4 regions of the Bacillus sp. HSf4 genome follow, and region 1 is predicted to be linked to each of the others. Evidence: predicted binding sites of a transcription regulator. Region 1 holds the regulator's gene; each other region holds the start of a gene.
The links. The regulator Rex, encoded in region 1, represses fermentation and respiration genes when NADH is low (regulators of the CRP and FNR family bind a similar motif). The targets are predictions, from matches to a motif close to TTGTGAAATATTTCACAA.
Positions count from the first base shown of each region.

Region 2: a site for Rex is predicted at 3,065-3,082, ahead of ric (iron-sulfur cluster repair di-iron protein). Genes of this name have one in related genera too.
Region 3: a site for Rex is predicted at 2,657-2,674, ahead of P3X63_RS02085 (L-lactate dehydrogenase). Genes of this name have one in related genera too.
Region 4: a site for Rex is predicted at 2,358-2,375, ahead of yumC (ferredoxin--NADP reductase 2). Genes of this name have one in related genera too.

Region 1 is NZ_CP120679.1:683,515-688,373, forward strand. Features, by position in the region: gene tsaD (tRNA (adenosine(37)-N6)-threonylcarbamoyltransferase complex transferase subunit TsaD) at 1-421, shown strand, start outside; gene P3X63_RS03445 (ABC-F family ATP-binding cassette domain-containing protein) at 653-2,581, opposite strand; gene moaC (cyclic pyranopterin monophosphate synthase MoaC) at 2,729-3,241, shown strand; gene P3X63_RS03455 (redox-sensing transcriptional repressor Rex) at 3,238-3,882, shown strand; gene P3X63_RS03460 (twin-arginine translocase TatA/TatE family subunit) at 3,925-4,098, shown strand; gene tatC (twin-arginine translocase subunit TatC) at 4,105-4,859, shown strand, end outside.
Region 2 is NZ_CP120679.1:2,072,842-2,077,700, forward strand. Features, by position in the region: gene P3X63_RS10640 (nitric-oxide reductase large subunit) at 1-2,197, shown strand, start outside; gene ric (iron-sulfur cluster repair di-iron protein) at 2,285-2,998, opposite strand; gene P3X63_RS10650 (DUF1360 domain-containing protein) at 3,157-3,528, shown strand; gene P3X63_RS10655 (cellulase family glycosylhydrolase) at 3,930-4,859, shown strand, end outside.
Region 3 is NZ_CP120679.1:393,221-398,079, reverse strand. Features, by position in the region: gene P3X63_RS02090 (L-lactate permease) at 1-1,623, opposite strand; gene P3X63_RS02085 (L-lactate dehydrogenase) at 1,654-2,616, opposite strand; gene P3X63_RS02080 (MFS transporter) at 2,870-4,117, shown strand; gene P3X63_RS02075 (nitrate/nitrite transporter) at 4,237-4,859, shown strand, end outside.
Region 4 is NZ_CP120679.1:3,393,073-3,397,931, forward strand. Features, by position in the region: gene P3X63_RS17550 (3D domain-containing protein) at 1-202, opposite strand, end outside; gene P3X63_RS17555 (YuiB family protein) at 338-658, opposite strand; gene P3X63_RS17560 (YuiA family protein) at 735-863, opposite strand; gene P3X63_RS17565 (NAD(P)/FAD-dependent oxidoreductase) at 1,047-2,264, opposite strand; gene yumC (ferredoxin--NADP reductase 2) at 2,607-3,605, shown strand; gene P3X63_RS17575 (DUF2116 family Zn-ribbon domain-containing protein) at 3,641-3,844, opposite strand; gene P3X63_RS17580 (cold-shock protein) at 3,985-4,209, shown strand; gene P3X63_RS17585 (GNAT family N-acetyltransferase) at 4,490-4,859, opposite strand, start outside.

The DNA of each region.
Region 1 (4,859 bases):
TGAAGAGGGCTCATATCATTTCAGCTTCAGCGGACTTAAATCAGCGGTTATCAACACGCTTCACAATGCTTCGCAAAAAGGTGAAACCATATCGCCGGAGGATTTATCCGCAAGCTTTCAAGAAAGCGTCATTGATGTGCTCGTAACCAAAACGGAACGTGCGGCAAAGGCTTATGGCGTCAAACAGGTTTTGCTGGCCGGAGGGGTTGCGGCAAACAAAGGGCTTAGAACGGCGCTTGAACAGACATTCAGCAACCATCCGGAGATTGAGCTTCTGATTCCGCCTCTTTCGCTATGCACAGATAATGCAGCGATGATCGCCGCGGCAGGAACCGTCGCTTTTGAAAAAGGAATCAGGGGAAGATATGATATGAATGGCAACCCCGGTCTTGAGCTGACTTCTTATCAAAACCTCACGTAAGTGGGGTTTTTTTACGCGGTAAAAGTTATTAACAAATTATTAACACACATCCACAGCCTTGTGTATAATTTAATAAAGCCTATTTTATAGACCTTTTTTACTTGTTGATAATGTGTATAAACATTATGTTTTTTGTGGATATTGTGGGTAAAACGTTTTCTTTCTTAATAACAAAGGTTTTCTTTTGTGGACAAAAAACCGCTTCATAATATGAAGCGGTCTGCTTTTCATTTATTCATTTGTAGAAAGTGCTTCCCATTCCGATAACAGCTGTTCAAGCTCGAGGTTGAGCTTTTCGTTTTCGGAGTGGATATCCTGAACTTTTTCATGGTCTTGAAAGACATCCGGTTCACAAAGAAGTTCTTCATTTTTTTCGATTTGCCCTTCGATACCCGTAATTCTTGTTTCGATTTCTTCAATGCGGCGCTGTCGCTGTCGTTCTTTTCTTTTCCATTCCTTTTCTTCTTCATAGCTGCGTTTCGCGCCCGCTTTTTCAGAAGCTGTTTTCTTGGGCTCATCTGCTTTTTGTTTTTCCAGCTGTTCGAGCTCAAGCTGCTGTGCTTTTTTTTCTGTGTAGTAATCGTAGTCTCCCAGATACTCCTCGATTTTTTCAGGGGAGAGCTCAAATACTTTCGTAGCGATTCTATTGATAAAATAGCGGTCATGAGACACGAATAATATCGTTCCCGGATAATCGATCAAAGCGTTTTCCAATACTTCTTTGCTGTCTAAATCAAGATGGTTTGTCGGTTCATCAAGAATAAGAAAATTGGCTTTTTGGAGCATCAGCTTGGCGAGAGCGAGCCGCGCTTTTTCCCCGCCGCTTAAAGCGTGTACCGGCTTTAACACATCGTCTCCGGAGAATAGAAAGTTGCCGAGACAAGTTCGAATGTCTTTCTCATTCATCTCGGGATAGTCGTCCCAAAGCTCGTCGAGCACGCGTTTTGACGATGTCAGTTCAGCCTGTTCCTGATCGTAGTAGCTGATTGTGACATGCGAGCCTGTCGCAATCGCTCCCGATACAGGCTTCAGTTTATCTACCAGCGTTTTAAGCAGAGTCGATTTGCCGATTCCGTTTGGTCCGACGAGCGCCACACTTTCACCGCGGGTAATGTGGAAATCGAGCGAGCGGAGAAGCGGGGGCTGATCCTGATAGCTGACGGTTAAATCCTGAACCCGCAGCACATCGTTTCCGCTTTGCCTTGAAATGTCAAAGCGAAAGGACGCCGACTTTTCATCACCCAGCGGTTTATCCATGACTTCCATCCGTTCAAGCTGCTTTCTTCTGCTCTGTGCGCGCTTTGTCGTTGAAGCCCTGGCTAAATTGCGGTCGACGAAGTCCTGCAGCTTGGCGATTTCATCCTGCTGTTTTTCATACAGCTTCGTTTCTTTTTCAAGATGCTCTGCCTTCAATTTAAGATAAGAGCTGTAGTTTCCGATATATTTTTTGCTCTGGGAGCGGGAAATCTCGTAAACTTGTGTGACAACTTTATCGAGAAAGTATCTGTCATGGGACACGATTAAAATCGCTCCGCTGTAGTTTTGCAAATATTGTTCAAGCCATGTCAGCGTGTCGATGTCCAAGTGGTTCGTCGGCTCATCGAGAATGAGGAGATCGGGCTTTGTCAAAAGCATTTTACCGAGAGCGAGCCGCGTTTTCTGTCCTCCGCTCAAGTCCTGAACGCGGGCGTTATCATCAAACCCGGCAAAACCAAGTCCGTGCATGATGGATCTGACTTCGGCTTCATATTGGTAGCCGCCCTTGTCTTTAAACTCCTGCTGCAGCCTGTCATAAGTTTTCATTAAAGAGTTCAGCTTGCCCGGATCAGCATGCGCCATTTGCTCTTCGATCGAACGCATCTCTTGTTCCATTTTCTTGAGAAATTCAAATACCGACAGCAGTTCTTCCTTAATCGTCAGCTTTGAATCAAGCCCTGAGTGCTGGTCCAGGTAGCCCATCGTTAAATCTTTCGGCTTGATGATTTCACCTTTTTCATATGACAGCTTTCCTGCGATGATTTTTAAGAAAGTCGATTTTCCGGCTCCGTTGCGTCCGACGATCGCAATCCTGTCCTTTGATCTGACTTCCAGCTTTATATTCGTTAAAATAGTATCAGCCCCAAACGATTTTGCGAGCTGATTGACTTGCAAGATCATCATGATATTTCACCTCTTGTCTGCTATTTTAAGTGTAGCCTATCAACCGGCAGTCAGCAAACAATTAAGTGAAGTCTGGAAGATTTTAACCAAAAGAAAAAGACAGAACGAAAAAAATAGTGTATGATCGTTATAAGGAGAGTTTTGATCATGAATGAATTTACACATTTTAATGAACAGGGCAGAGCGAGGATGGTTGACATCAGTGAAAAGGAAGCTACAGTCCGCACCGCAGTAGCCGTCTCAAGTGTGTCCATGAATAAAGAAGTACATGAAAAAATCAACAACCGGGAAATCGGGAAAGGCGATGTGCTGGCAGTGGCTCAGGTTGCCGGAATCATGGCGGCAAAACAAACTTCCGCCATCATCCCGATGTGCCACCCGATCGCGCTCAAGGGAGTTGATATTGCCTTTCGGTGGGAGGAAAAAGAACAGAAAAGCGTGCTGCATATTCAATCTAGAGTCAAGACGAGAGGGAGTACAGGTGTGGAAATGGAAGCGTTAACTTCCGCCTCCGTCTGTGCGTTGACCGTCTATGACATGTGCAAAGCGGCGGATAAGGGAATGGTGATAGGACCGACATGTCTTCTCGAAAAGACTGGCGGGAAAAACGGTGGCTACAAAAAGGAAAAAGCTGATGTAAACATGGAGGATCGTCTATGAACATGGATCATTCAAAAATTCCGCAAGCGACAGCAAAACGGCTGCCGTTATATTATCGTTTTCTAAAAAACCTTCATGCATCCGGAAAACAGCGTGTATCATCCGCTGAGCTGAGCGATGCCGTCAAGGTCGATTCCGCTACCATACGCAGGGATTTTTCCTACTTTGGCGCCCTCGGCAAAAAAGGTTACGGCTACAATGTCAATTATCTGTTGTCCTTTTTCAGAAAGACGCTTGATCAGGATGAAATGACAAACGTAACACTCATCGGTGTGGGGAATTTAGGGACAGCCTTTCTCCATTACAATTTCATCAAAAACAACAATACGAAAATTGCCATGGCTTTTGACATCAATGAGAATAAAATCGGCACCGAGGTGGGCGGCGTTCCGGTCTATGACTTAAACGCCCTTGAAGAACATATGACGGATGACATTCCCGTCGCCATCTTGACGGTTCCGGCCCAAGCCGCGCAATCCATCACAGACAGGCTGGTCGCGCTGGGCATTAAAGGGATTTTAAATTTTACGCCGGCTCGTTTGAATGTGCCGGACCACATTCGAATTCATCATATAGATTTGGCGGTTGAACTGCAGTCACTCGTGTATTTTCTGAAGCATTATTCAATGAATGACAAGTGAAAAACGGGAAGCTTAAAAGTAAAGGAAAGGGGGCAGGCATTGATGCCAATCGGTCCTGGAAGCTTTATTTTAATCGTCGTGGTGGCGCTTTTAGTATTCGGCCCGAAAAAACTTCCGGAGCTTGGAAGAGCGGCCGGAAATACGCTGCGGGAATTTAAAAATGCGACAAAAGGGTTGGCTGACGACGATACGGATAAAAAGAAGGAAGATCAGTAAGATAGGATGACATTTATGAAGGGAAAAGAAATGTCGCTGGTAGAACATATTACAGAACTTCGAAGACGACTCATGATGATTTTTTTCTTTTTTGTCGTTTTTGTTGCAGCAGGCTTTTTTTTGGCAAAGCCGCTGATCATTTATCTGCAGCAGACGGATGAAGCAAAGCTGCTCACGCTTAACGCGTTTAAGCTGACTGACCCTTTGTTTGTGTATGTGCAGTTTGCTTTCATCATCGGCGCTGTCTTGACTTCGCCGCTTCTTTTATATCATCTGTGGGCTTTTGTCAGCCCCGGGCTGTATCAAAAAGAGCGTAAAGTGACGCTCAGCTATATTCCGGTATCGATCATACTTTTTTTAGGCGGCATTGCCTTTTCTTACTTTATTTTATTTCCGTTTGTCGTCGATTTTATGACGAGGATCTCCGATGATTTGAACGTCAATCAGGTCATCGGAATTCATGAATATTTTCAGTTTTTGCTGCAATTAACGCTTCCTTTTGGCTTATTGTTTCAGATGCCTGTCGTGATCATGTTTATCACGAGGCTCGGTTTGGTGACGCCCATGTTTTTGTCCAGAATCAGAAAGTACGCCTATTTTGTTTTGTTTGTTATCGCGGCGCTCATCACACCGCCTGAAGTATTGTCTCATTTAATGGTTTCTGTGCCTTTATTGCTGCTTTATGAGCTCAGTATCGTGATTTCAAGAATCTCTTACAGACAGGCGCAAAAAACGATCATCCAGGAGGAAAACCAGGCGTT
Region 2 (4,859 bases), 1.4 Mb from region 1:
AGCCCCAAACGGAGAGGTGCTGATGACAAAATCGTCCATCAAAGGCGGGCAGGCCGTTTTTCAAAAATATGCGCTGATGGATTACGGAACGATTTTAGGGCACGGATCATACATGGGGCCTGATTATACAGCAGAAGCGCTGAAAATCTATACGGAAGGGATGCAGAATTTTAAGGCGGAGAAGCGGTACGGAAAGAGCTTTAAACAGCTGTCTGAAGAAAAACAAAACGTGATCCGTGATCAAGTCATTCGCGAAATGAGAAAAAACCGCTATGATTCAGCTTCCGACAAGCTGCAGCTGACAGAGGCGCAAGTCTATGGTTTAGAGCAGGTCCGCGCCCATTACCGTAAAGTGTTCACAGAAGGCGACGGCTGGGGGCTTGAGCCCGGGCTGATCAAGGAAAGCCATATGCCGAGTCATGCTAGAGCATGGATCGACAGTGAGGACCAGATCACACAGGTTTCCGATTTTATCTTTTGGACGGCATGGCTGTCCAGCACGTTAAGGCCCGGCGATGACATAACGTATACGAACAACTGGCCGTATGATGAAGAGGCCGGCAATACGATGTCTTTCGCCGCGGTTTGGTGGAGCGGCGCCAGCGTCACGATTCTCATTTTATTTATCGGCATCATTTTATTCGTGTTTTACCGTTATAAGCTTGGGATGAAGGAAGCTTATCAGGAAGGGGCGTTTCCGGTTTTTGATTTGGAAAAGCAGCCGCTTACGGCGTCACAGGTTAAAACCGGGAAATATTTCGCCGTCGTTTCCGTGCTGTTTTTTGTTCAGGCGATGCTCGGCGCATTACTTGCCCACTATTATATCGAGCCGGACAGCTTCTTTGGCATCGATTGGATCAGAGAGCTTTTACCTTTCAACATATCAAAGGGATTCCACCTGCAGCTGGCGATCTTTTGGATTGCGACATCATGGCTTGGCATGGGCATTTTTGTGGCTCCGCTTGTCGGCGGCCGGGAGCCGAAGCGGCAAGGCTTGTTTGTCGACATTCTGTTTTGGGCGCTGATTGTTCTTGTCGGCGGAAGCATGGCCGGTGAATGGCTCGGAGCAAAAGGCTATCTAGGGAACAATTGGTTCTTATTCGGCCATCAAGGAATGGAGTATATCGAGCTCGGCCGTTTTTGGCAGATCATTCTTGCGCTCGGCATGCTGATCTGGCTGTTTATCGTTTTCAGGGGCATTAAGCGCGGTTTAAAAAGAGAATCTGATAAAGGCGGCTTGATTCATTTGCTGTTTTATTCGGCCATCGCCATTCCGCTGTTTTACGGCGCCGCCTTTATGTTCAACCCGGGCACAAGCATCACCATGTCCGATTTTTGGCGCTGGTGGATCATCCATTTATGGGTGGAAGGGATTTTTGAAGTCTTCGCCGTCGTCGTTATCGGCTTTTTGTTGGTGCAGATGAATTTGGTGACGAAAAAGTCAACCGTAAGAGCGCTCTATTTTCAGCTGATACTTCTGCTCGGCAGCGGTGTGATCGGCATCGGCCATCATTACTATTACAATGGATCATCAGAAGTATGGATCGGTCTCGGGTCTGTCTTCTCATGCCTGGAAGTGATCCCGCTGACCCTGCTTGTTTTGGAAGCGTATGAACAATATAAAATGATGCGGGATGGAGGACATCACTTCCCGTATAAAGCGACATTCTGGTTTTTGATTTCAACCGCGATTTGGAATCTTGTCGGTGCGGGGGTATTGGGCTTTTTGATCAACCTGCCCGCCGTCAGCTATTTTGAGCACGGCCAGTTTTTAACACCGGCCCATGGACACGGAGCGATGATGGGGGTTTACGGCATGTTCGCGATTGCCGTATGGCTGTACACATTGCGCAATATCGTCAAGCCTGAGCGCTGGAATGATAAATGGCTGAAAATCGCCTGCTGGACGCTTAACATTGGCCTGTTCGGCATGGTCTTTATCAGCCTGCTTCCCGTCGGTTTCCTCCAATTGAAAAAAGCATTTAGCGACGGCTATTGGAGCTCACGGGCGTCCGCATTTTTGCAGCAGGATGCCGTGCAGGGGCTATTGACATGGCGGGCTGTTCCCGACACCATCTTTTTAATCGGGATTGTCCTGCTCGTCGTTTTCAGCGTCAAAGCATTGTTTCATCTCCGCAAACCAACACATGGGGAAGGAGAAGAACTGCCGGTTAAAGACATTGCCTCAGAGGATTAAAAAGAAAGGACAGAGGATCATCAAATCCTCTGTCCTTTTTCACGTGTATAGAGAATGAAAAAAAGACAGGATGCCCTGTCTTTTTTCTTATCGTTTGGCTTCGGCCGCTAAACGAGGGAATAAAATGTTATTTTCTAAATGAATGTGCTGAAAAAGGTCTGTTTCCAATTCATCGAGCTTTAAGTAAGTCAGTGTGTATGTGGTGCACGCGCCTTCAGGAAGTGTATAGTCGCTGGTCACTTTCCGCAGTTCCTTTAAAATGTTGCCGCATGATGCATGCTCTTGTTCCAGGGTGTCGATCGCTTCGACGGCCTCGGTTAAATAGGCTTTATCGTTTGTCTCTTCGAAAGCGGTGATTTTCGGGAAAATCTGTTCTTCTTCCTGGATCAAATGGTGCTCCAATTCAGCTTTCAGCTGATGGAACAATTGATGAACCCGGCCGAGCTCAGGATGATGGATCCCATGAACGCGGTATACCTTTGTAACAAATCCCGACAACTCAGGCAGCACGTCGTACAGATAGGCATGATGGGTCTGGACCACGTAGTCAATCAGCCGGGAATAAGGGGCTTCGCTCCAGTTCGTTTCTTGTTCATTGAGAGCTTTTGTCTCTTCGTATAAGGTGTTGATTTTCGTTAAGATCTCTTCTTCATTTAGGTTTTGTTCCTGAATCGCTTCTGCAATCGGGCGGTTTCCTCCGCAGCAAAAATCGATGCGGTATTCCTTCAGAATCCGGCTCGCTCTTGGAAAACGGGTGACAATCTCGCCGGTTTTGGTGTTTTGGTCAAATACTGTGTCCATCGTAAAAAACCTCCTGGAGCTAGATTGATGTTACAGGTTCAATGTAACGTGTTTTCCAGGAGAAAATCGTGATGTATATCACATTTTCAAAAAATCGGGATAGAAGCGGGGAGGATTCGGGAATAGCTATAGATAACTTACGGATTTGGAGGCCCAAGATGGAGGATATATCCTGGCTAACGTATATCATGCTGATCCTTGCCAGCTACCGACTGACCCATTTGATTGTCTTCGATAAAATCACGGAGTTCATCCGGAAACCGTTTATGAAGAAAAAGAAAACGATCGATGAACAGGGGCATGTCGACACAAAAAAGGTGCCGAAATCAAACTTCGGCTATTTGTTGAATTGCTATTGGTGCGCCGGCATTTGGTGCGCCATCATCATCGGAATCGGCTATATGCTGATGCCGAAAGCGAGCATTCCGTTCATTTTGATTTTGTCGGTAGCCGGGGCACAGGCGATTCTTGAAACGTTTGTAGGTGTCGGCACAAAACTGGTCGGTTTTTTATCCGATTTCAAAAAGTAAACTTTCCTTTTCTTTCAGGGCTTAGAAGAGGAGGGTTTATTTTTTGAGACATGCGGCGATGGTTTGATCTTTTTATAGCGCTTTTCTCCCGAATAGTTTTTTTTGAAACCAAACATTTTTATTATTCTGATTCTTATAATTGGGAATTAATAGATAAAGGATGTGTAAAGTCCTGAAGGTTAGCAGTGATGAATGCCGTTTTCTAGCATTACGGCCTCCCAATAAATACGAAAAGAGGAAATAGATAGATTTTTAAGGATTCAAAAACAAGAAATATGGTTGATAGACAATCCATCCAGAGGTTTTTTACAATCAGTTCGTGCTTAAAGTGAGAAGAGAGGTGAGAAACGCTCGCAGAAAAAGCATATTCTAAATCAAATGGAGGAAAAAGAATGTCATCAATCAAACGTTCTGTTTCTGTTTTTGTCACATGCTTCATGATGGCGGCGCTTGTCATCAGCGGTGCATTTGTTCCAGCGGCATCAGCAGCAGCGAAAACGCCTGTTTCTGTCAACGGCCAGCTTAAGCTGAAAGGGACACAACTCGTCAACCAAAATGGAAAAGCGGTGCAGCTGAAAGGCATCAGCTCCCATGGTCTGCAGTGGTACGGCGATTATGTCAACAAAGATACGTTAAAATGGCTGAGAGACGACTGGGGCATCAATGTGTTCCGCGCGGCAATGTACACGGCAGAGGGAGGATATATTGATAATCCGTCTGTTAAAAATAAAGTGAAAGAAGCCGTTGAAGCGGCAAAAGAGCTTGGAATATATGTCATCATCGACTGGCATATTTTAAGCGATGGCAATCCGAACCAAAACAAAGCGAAAGCAAAAGAATTTTTCAAAGAAATGTCTAGTCTTTACGGCAATACACCAAATGTCATTTATGAAATCGCAAACGAGCCGAACGGCGGTGTGAACTGGAACAGCGACATCAAACCTTACGCGGAAGACGTGATTTCGGTCATTCGCAAAAATGATCCCAATAACATCGTCATCGTCGGGACAGGTACTTGGAGCCAGGATGTCAACGATGCGGCAGACAACCAGCTGAAAGACGACAATGTCATGTATGCGCTCCATTTTTACGCAGGTACGCACGGTCAATCGCTGCGGGATAAAGCAAACTATGCGCTGAGCAAAGGAGCGCCGATTTTTGTAACCGAATGGGGAACAAGCGATGCTTCCGGCAATGGCGGGGTATATCTTGACCAGTCACGCGAATGGCTAAAATTCTTGGACAGCAAGAAGATCAGCTGGGTCAACTGGAATCTGTCGGATAAACAGGAGTCGTCAGCCGCTTTAAATCCGGGCGCATCTAAAACCGGA
Region 3 (4,859 bases), 290 kb from region 1:
TTATATGGCAAGCTTTGAAAGCACAAATGTCCAAATGCAAATGATGAGAAGCAGGATCAAGCTGTATTTAACGGTTTGGCTGAAAAGCTTTGATTCCTCCCCTGTCTTTTGAACGGCAGCTGTTGCAATCGCAATCGACTGCGGTGAAATCAGCTTGGCCATCACACCGCCCGCGGTATTGGCGGCAAGCAATAGCGCCGAACTTGTCCCGATTTGCGCTCCGGTGACAGCTTGCAAGTGGCCGAATAATGCATTGTTGCTGACGACTGAACCTGTGATAAAGACACCGATCCAGCCCAATACGGGACTGACGAACGGAAAGATGTCCCCCGCTTTGGCTAGCGCCAGTCCAATGGTTGAACTCAATCCGGCATAATTGGCCAGGTTTGCAAAACCCATCACAAAGCAAATGGTGAGAACGGGAAGCCACAATTCCCTGACCGTTTCTTTCAAACAGGAGAGTCCTCCGCGGAAACTGATGTTTCGGCTCAGCACAATCGTGATGATCACAGCGATCAGAATGGCCGTCCCCGTCGCTGAAATGAAGTCAAGCTTCATCACGGCATCAAGCGGTGCCGCTTCCGGGGATATCGGCGGCGTTTTCAGCACTTCCCGGTGAAGAAAAGGCATGTTGAATAAGATCGTCGTCTGCTTCAGCACCCCGCCTTCCTGAAAGAGCCCCTTGAAACCGGGGAGGCTCCATACCGCAATGACGGCGGTCAAAATATAAAACGGAGACCAGGCTTTTATAATGTCTGCTGCATGATATTTCTCAGCGGGTTCATGTTCATTCCCGGCTTCCCTGTATATGTGACGCGGCTGCCATTTTTTCAAGAACAGCGCCAGCGCTCCCATGCTGATTAAAGCGGCCAAAATGTCGGCCAGCTCCGGTCCCAATCCAATCATCGTCAGAGTCTGCACCGCCGTATAGCTTCCGCTTAATACGAGAAGGGCCGGCAGCGTTTCTCTTATTCCTTTAAACCCATCCAATATGAAAACGAGCAGGAACGGGACAAAGAAGGCGATGACCGGAAGCATCAAGGCGAGCGTTCTGGAAAGCTCAACCGGTGTCAAGCCTCCCATCTGCGCTCCTGTGATCACCGGAATTCCGATCGCTCCAAAAGCGCCGGATGCCGCATTCGCAATCAAACATAGGGATGCCGCTTTCAAAGGTTTAAAACCAAGCTCGACTAGAAGAACGGCACTGATCGCAATCGGCACGCCGAAACCTGCCGCGCCTTCCAAAAAGGCGTTAAAACTGAACCCGATCAGCAATAGCTGAAGCCGCTGGTCAGACGAAATTCCGGCAATGCTCGCTCTGATCACTTTAAACTTTCCGGTTTTGACGGAAAGTTTGTAAAGCCATACAGCCATCAGGACAATATATCCGATCGGCCAGAGGCCGTTAGCAATTCCAAGAAAAACGGCGGAGACAGCTTTTGCAGCCGGCATGTGAAAAAAGAACACCGCTACAATAAAGCTGACCGCCAGCGTCACAAATGACGCGATGATTCCTTTCATCTTCAACACGGTCAGTGCAAGGAGAAAGAAAAGAATCGGCAGAATGGCGGCAAAAGCGCTGAGAAACAGATTCCCAAACGGATCGTATACCTGCTGCCACATTGTTCATCATCTCACAATCTTCATGATGTTTTATTGCGCCTGCATTTCAAAATGCGGTTTTAAAATGGCTTTTAACACACCAGCACTATGCTTAAATTGCTCTTTTTCTTTTTCATTCAGTTCAAGTTCAACAATTTCCCTCGCTCCGCCTCGGCCGACAACCGCCGGAACTCCGATATAAACATCATTTTCGCCAAATTCACCGTCAAGATGAGCGCTCACGGTCAAGATCGCTTCTTCATTGCGGTAAATGGCTCTCGTGATGCGCGCCAGACTCATGGCAACTCCGTAATATGTCGCACCTTTTTTCTCGATAATGTGGTAGGCGGCGTTTTTCACATTGTCAAACAGTTCATCAAGATCTTCCGCTTTGTAGTTCTCATTTCTTTTCAGCAAATCGCTGACGGGAACGCCGCCGATATTGGCATGGCTCCAGACAGGCAGCTCCGTATCTCCGTGCTCACCGATGATATAGCCGTGCGCATTGTGAGCGGCGACACCGAAATATTCGCTGAGCAGGTAGCGGAAACGGGCGGTGTCCAGAGTCGTGCCGCTTCCGATGACCCGTTCCTTCGGCAGGCCGCTGAATTTCCAAGTCGCATATGTGAGAATGTCAACCGGGTTTGTCGCGACTAAGAAAATGCCGTCAAATCCGCTGGCCATGACTTCCCCGATGATGCCTTTGAAAATCTTGAGGTTCTTCTCTACCAAATCCAGCCGGGTTTCCCCGGGCTTTTGGTTTGCTCCTGCACAAACGCAGACAATATCGGCGTCTTTGCAGTCTTCATACGTGCCGTACCATGTTTTCACAGGATGCGGCGCAAATGCCTTCCCGTGGTTTAAGTCCATCACATCGCCCATTGCTTTATCTTTATTTAAATCAATGATCACAAGTTCGTCTGTGATTCCTTGGTTGATTAACGTATATGCATAACTGCTTCCAACAAATCCGGCACCGATTAATACAGTACGATTCACATTTTGATTTGTCATTTTACATCATCCTTTACCGATTGTTTTCAATCTAAGTTGTTTGTGAAGTATTTCACATTTAAATTGTGCAATATTTCACATACTTTTTCAATACTTATGCATTTATATTTTTGTCTTTTTTGTGTCACTAATCATTTATTCCTTATTTTTCTACATTTTTGGGTAAAATTATTCCTTTTCCTTGAATATAAACACCGAAAATTATACAATTCAACCATTAACGACCACCGTTTCAAAAGAAGGAGAAATAGAAATGCCAAAGACGGTGACTTTTATTCAGAATCAATCGTTTCTCTCCCTATGGCTGGGACAGGCTGTATCAGAGCTCGGCGGCGCCATCGGAGCCCTTTCCAATGCTTTGCTTGTCTTTGAATTGACGGGTTCCAAGCTTGTCATGAGCGGGTTTTGGCTGGTCTATTTCATCCCTTCACTTGCCTTGCAGCTTGTGATCGGCCCTTTTATTGACCTGTGGAGCAGAAAGAAAACGATGCTGTTCTCCCAGCTGACACGCGCATTCGCATTCCTTTTCCCAATCGCGATGATGTCGCTCGGGAAGCTTGAAGTCTGGAACCTCTTACTCCTGCAGGCGGTGATCGGGCTCATTCAGCCTCTCTACGCTCCTGCAGGAACGGCGCTGATTCCCGCCCTCGTGAAAGAGGAACAGCTCATCAAAGCCAATGCTTATATCGACGGAACATTGCGGCTGATGGGATTTATCGCACCGCCGATCGGAGGGCTTTTGGCCGCCTGGCTCGGTCCGGAAAACACGCTTGCTGCGGCTTCATTTTTCTTTTTGTTAAGCGCATTTCTCCTTTTGAAACTGAAAGAGGAACGAATCGAACAAACCGGCGGAGGACAGAGCTGGCTGACACAGTTATCAGGCGGAATCCGCTATTTCTTTACGCGTCGTTTGCTCGTCTGGCTCGGCTTTTTTCTCGCCTTTGTCCAGTTCGGCGTAGGCGTCACGATGGTTCTCAACGTTCCGTATGTACTGGAGGAACTCGGCGGGAGTGAACTGGAATACGGCTGCTTTATGGCTGCATTTCCGCTCGGTTATTTCTGCGGCTCGATAGCGGCGGGAAGGCTTGGCGGATTGAAAAACCGCCGCTTGATGATGCTTGGCGCACTCGCCGCAGGAGGTCTTTCCTACATTGCCCTCGGTTTTGTGACGGAGATATGGGCCGCCGTCATGATTGAAGCTGCCGCAGGGGTTACAATTCCCTTTTTCAGCGTCCACAACACCTCACTGTACCAAAAACAGGTCCCTCAACACTTTTTAGGAAAAGTTCTCTCCGTTCGCCTCTTTATCATTCGCGGAACGATGATGATCGGTGTCTTATTTGCGGGGAGGTTCAGCGAAATGCTTGGGATACGGCCGCTGTTTTTCATGATCGGCGCCATCATTTTTGTGACGGGAAGCCTCGGGATACTGCTGCCCTGCTTTCGATTTTTGGACGATCATTCTTCACCTGCTCCAAACACAACCGATAAAGCTGTTTAAAATTAGTATTTTAAATATTCAATCTTTTAGTTTGTAAGTAAAGCTGACAAGAATACTGCCAGCCTCATTTGATTTTGTCATGATTACAATTAGAATCTATCGAATGGGGAGTGTTGCAATTGAAATTGGCGGATTTGCGGAAGAGCGGGCATGCTCCTTCCTTGTTGTCATCTTTTTTATATTTTGATGTCAGCTTTATGATTTGGGTATTGCTCGGGGCGCTCGGCGTTTATATAACGGCGGATTTTGACTTGTCGCCTTCACAAGTTGGATTGATTGTGGCCATCCCGACATTGGCCGGTTCTGTTTTCCGGATTGTTTTAGGCATTTTAACCGATCGCTACGGTCCGAAGAAGACGGCCATCGGCGGCATGTTTGTAACGATGATTCCGCTGATTTGGGGGTGGCAGTTCGGATCAACGATCGGCGAGCTGTATGTCATCGGCATTTTGCTGGGGGTGGCGGGAGCAAGCTTTTCTGCTTCCCTTCCAATGGCGAGCCGCTGGTATCCTCCCCACTTGCAGGGTCTTGCCATGGGGATAGCCGGGGCGGGAAACAGCGGCACACTGCTTGCCACACTGTTCGGTCCGCGCATTGCAGAGCATGTGGGCTGGAACGGTGTGATGGGGTTGGCGCTGATTCCGTTGACAATCGTGTTGTTTACCTACTTTTTGCTGGCGAAAGAGCCGCCAAATCAGCCAAAGCCAAAGCCGATCAAAGAATACTTTGCTGTCTTTAAAGA
Region 4 (4,859 bases), 1.7 Mb from region 1:
TGGCGGCAGACAAAGACGTCGTTTCCGCCCTTTCTTTCGGAAGTGATTTAAAGGTTAGCCCCAATTGTTTAAGGGACAGGTCCCGTTCTTTTGCCCAGTTTGATAAATCCTCTGCTTCGACGCCTGATACGGCAAAGAAAGTCGTCATGAAAGCCAGGACGAACAATATCGTCATCAAAAAGCGCCTGCACATTGTTATCACTTTTCTCAAATCTTCCCACTCCTCTCACCATCTAGTTGTTTCCAAGAGTGGGCGGAAATATTCAGATGGCGAGATAATTTCAAGAAAGTTGGGAAAATTCACACCAAAAAACCCTCTTCAGCAAAAAGAAGAAGGTTAAAACATTTGGTATCCTCTTTTTCGCAAAGCTTTGATCGTGACTCCTGACAAAAGGGCCCCGGCCATCCCGCTTGCTAAAATAATAATGTCCGCCGCAGCCAATGAAGCCACCCTGTCAAAAAGTCCGGAAAACGCCTCTCCGGGCGTCTCCACATAGCGAATTAATTTTTCCTTATTGACAATGAAAAGGCATACAATCGGATAAATGACAGCCATGATCCACGACATCCTGAGCAGCATGTTCAGCAAAAAACCGATTCCGAAAAACAAGACGAAAAACAAGACAACTGATATGATGACAACTGGTAAACTGATCAAAGCCTTCCACCCCCAAGTAACCTCTTTTAGTGTACATTGGAGAAGGAGCTTGAGTCAATCATTGGAAAGTCTTGATTCAGCGGTCTTTTCCGGTCCCCTGGCAGTGGCTGCACGTTTCCGAACCGCCGAGCAGAAGCTGAAAATAACCTTTGCCTGAACAAAATGTGCAGGTTTCTGAGCGCTGCTTAGTTGAAGAAGTCTTCATCACACACACACCTTTTTTCTTAATTTTCAGATAATAATATCATGAAGATTGTCAATGAGAAAGTCAGAAAATATAACGGAATATTTCATGTAAGCGCTTAAAAACAAGACCTTCTTCCGTTTTCTTTCATTTTTGAAGTTTTTGATCGGAAATAAAAAGCCCGCAGCACATGCTGCAAGCTTCTTAGAAAAATTTAAATTTCCCTTTCTTCAGGACGAGCCCCGGTCCTCCGATCATGAAGAGCGAACGGTTGTCGATCATCTTCTTCATAAAGGAAGCACTTGTACCGGTCATTTTTTTGCCGAAAGCGATGCCGATTGCATCGTGTTCGCCAAGCGAAGCGACAGATCCTTTATTATCGAACGTGAATGTTTCAGTTTCTTTGCCGTGGATCAACGCCGCAATATTTGCCGCACAAGTCTCTCCCTGCTGCATGGAAATTTGCGCTGTCGGCGGATATGGACGATCGGTTTCTTCGTTGATGACAAGCGAGCAGTCACCGATGACAAAAATCTCATCATGGCCGTCAACCCGAAGATCCGGCTTGACTTTGACACGGCCGCGCATATTTTCAAAACCCGATTCTTCAATCACCGGATTTCCTCGGACACCGGCAGCCCACACCACCGTTCCGGCCTTGATTTCTTCGGTCTCGTCATCTTTTCCGACAATGATGCCGTCTGGTTTGCATTCTTTTACGGCTGTTCCGATTTTGAATTCGACGCCTTTTCCTTCAAGGAAATTGACCGCATAATCGACAAGTTCGGGGTCAAAACCAGGGAGGGCGGACGGTGCGGCCTCGACGCAAATCAAGCGGACCTGCTGGCGGTCAATATCGTATTCCCTGCACAATTCGGGAATGCGGTTGGCCAGCTCACCTAAAAATTCGATTCCAGTAAAACCTGCGCCTCCGACAACAATCGTCAGACGCTCAGGGCGCTTTTCGGCTTCTGTGTTGTATGTCGCAAACTGGTATTCAATATGCTCCCGAAGCTGGCGGGAGGAATCGATGTTTGAAATCGGGAAAGCGTATTCCTTTAATCCCGAAATGCCGAATGTCTCAGGAACGGCTCCCAAGGCAACGACAAGGTAGTCGTATGCAATCTCGCCGGTTTCCAGAACGACCTTTTTTTCTTCTTTATTGATTTTCTTCACCGTGTCCTGAACAAAACGGACGCGGGATGTGTTGATGACATCTTTAATTTGATAGCGGCACCTGTCGTGATGAAGCGTGCCTGCGCTTGCCTCGTGCATCCATGTTGTTTCATAATGATAGTTGTGCTTATTGACAAGCGTAATGTCCGCTTCATTGATGCCGATTTTTTTGACAAGTCGCGTCACAGTCATTAATCCACCGTAACCTGCACCTAACACTACTACTTTTGGCTTATTCAACGGAATCACATCCACCTTTTCTATATTTTACTGCTAAGCCGGATAAAAATAGCCTTTGGGTTATTTTCGCCCTCTCTCCGGCTTTTTATGAAAAAAAGATTGTGAAACCCTTCACTTTAGATCCGTCCAAAAACGGATCGCTTTCCAACTGATTGACAAAAAAAATTCATAAAACATTTATGAAATGTTCACAACTACATCATAGCGATTCAGAATTGGTTTTTCAAGATTCGATATGCCGCCGGCGAAAAGCGGTTTTGACCGCTGAAAAACAACAGACATACTCGTATTTATTTTATGTGATATGATATAATTAAGAACAATTTTCATTTAGGAGGCATTATTTTCATGCGTGAAGACTCAAAAGTATATGATATTACGATTATCGGAGGCGGCCCGGTCGGCCTGTTCACCGCGTTTTACGGCGGAATGAGACAGGCGAGCGTCAAAATCATCGAAAGCCTGCCGCAGCTCGGAGGCCAGCTGTCCGCTTTATATCCGGAAAAATACATATATGATGTTGCCGGCTTCCCTAAAATCCGCGCCCAGGAGCTTGTCGACAACTTAAAGGAGCAAATGGCCAAATTTGAACAGACCGTTTGCCTTGAACAGGCTGTCGAAAGCGTGGAAAAGCAAGCCGACGGCATATTTAAGCTTGTCACAAACAAAGAAGTTCACTATTCGAAAACTGTCATTATTACAGCCGGTAACGGCGCGTTTCAGCCGAGAAAGCTTGAACTTGAATCCGCGGCTCAATTTGAAAACGCGAACCTTCATTACTTCATCGATGATCTGAATCAATTCGCCGGCAGACGCGTTGCAGTGCTGGGCGGAGGGGACTCAGCTGTAGACTGGGCGCTGATGCTTGAACCGATTGCAAAAGAGGTGTCGATCATTCACCGCCGCGACAAATTCCGCGCCCATGAACACAGCGTCGAAAACCTCCGAAATTCCAAAGTCAACGTGCTGACGCCGTTTGTGCCGACAGAGCTGATCGGCGAAAACAAAATAGAGCAGATCGTCATTGAGGAAGTCAAAGGAGAAAGAAAAGAAGTCATTGATGTCGATGACGTCATCGTCAACTTCGGATTTGTTTCATCCCTCGGACCGATCAAAAACTGGGGGCTCGAGATCGAGAAAAATTCGATCGTTGTCAAATCGACGATGGAGACAAATATTGAAGGATTTTATGCAGCCGGTGATATCTGCACATATGAAGGAAAAGTCAAGCTGATCGCAAGCGGATTTGGAGAAGCTCCGACCGCGGTAAACAACGCAAAAGCTTATATGGATCCCAAAGCCCGCGTTCAGCCTCTTCATTCGACGAGCATGTTTGAGAACAAATAAAACAAAAAGGAGCCTTACAGAAAAGGCTCCTTTTGTCAAAAGACATTCATATATGAAAATAGCGTTCCCAAAATCAGCACGATCGTTAAAATCGCAACCATTCCTGCTACAGTCAGGATCATCCTGTCTTTGATTTTTTGTGATTGAGGAAGCGGGCTTTCGCATCCGCACGCTTCACATACTTTTGAGCTGTATGGAATAAGCTGACCGCATGCTTTGCAGTTGATTCTTTCTTCCATGATGGGTCCCCTTTTCCCTGATGGGCTTTTGTTCCTAAAAGAACTTGTCCAGAATAGAATAACAAATAAACGAATAGAATGTCTTAGGATTCACAAAATATCCTTAAAATGAATAAAAACCTTTGTTAGGAAGTGACGGTATGTCTTACTACAACAACCGAAATCAAGAACCTTTGCCCAAGGAAGATATCAGCACTTGGGAGTGCACAGCAGAGGAATGCAACGGCTGGATGAGAAAAAACTTCACGAGCAGTGAACGTCCTTTATGCCCTCTTTGCAATCAGGAAATGGTGAGCGGAAGCCGTTATTTAACCTCAATCGCCAACAATACGAGCAACCTCCATCGTCTGTTTAATCAAAAATAGAAATACTCCCTTGCTGAAACCAGGCGAGGTGGATGCCTTTCTTTAATCAATTCTTTGATTTCCCGCATATTTATGTTTTCGCCTGACTGTCCAATCATACTTCGATTCCATCCCCCTGTATGAAAAGAAGATGTTGCTATTCATCATACAATTGGGATTGTCATGTTCATTTGCCAAAATCCAGCCGTCGGGGTGCGGCTGGGCAAAATGAGCATGAGGGATGGTTATGTTCCGCACTTCGGGTTATTAAGGCAGGGTGCTTTTAAATCACTTTCTTTTTTTATGCCAAGCTTTTCAGCAACAGGATTTCATCGCGGATTGGAATGCCGTTATCCGCCGTAAGGGGAATTTCCGGTTTGATTTTCCTTGCTTTTTCCACCGCATTCACATAGAGCTCTCTGAATACATAGCCCCGCTTTTGATAAAATTCCAGGGCGCGTATATTATCGTTGGTGGTGATCAGCTTCACCACGCTGCATTGCTTTTGTTCGGAAACGTGTTCGACTTCTTTTAAAAGAACCGAGCCAATCCCTTTATTTTCAATAGTGCTGTCCAAAGAGACGACTTCACACTCGTTTTCTTCGATGATATAAGTAATCAGACCTGCTATTTTGCCCGTTTCATCTAAAACAGCATACCCTTCCAATTCA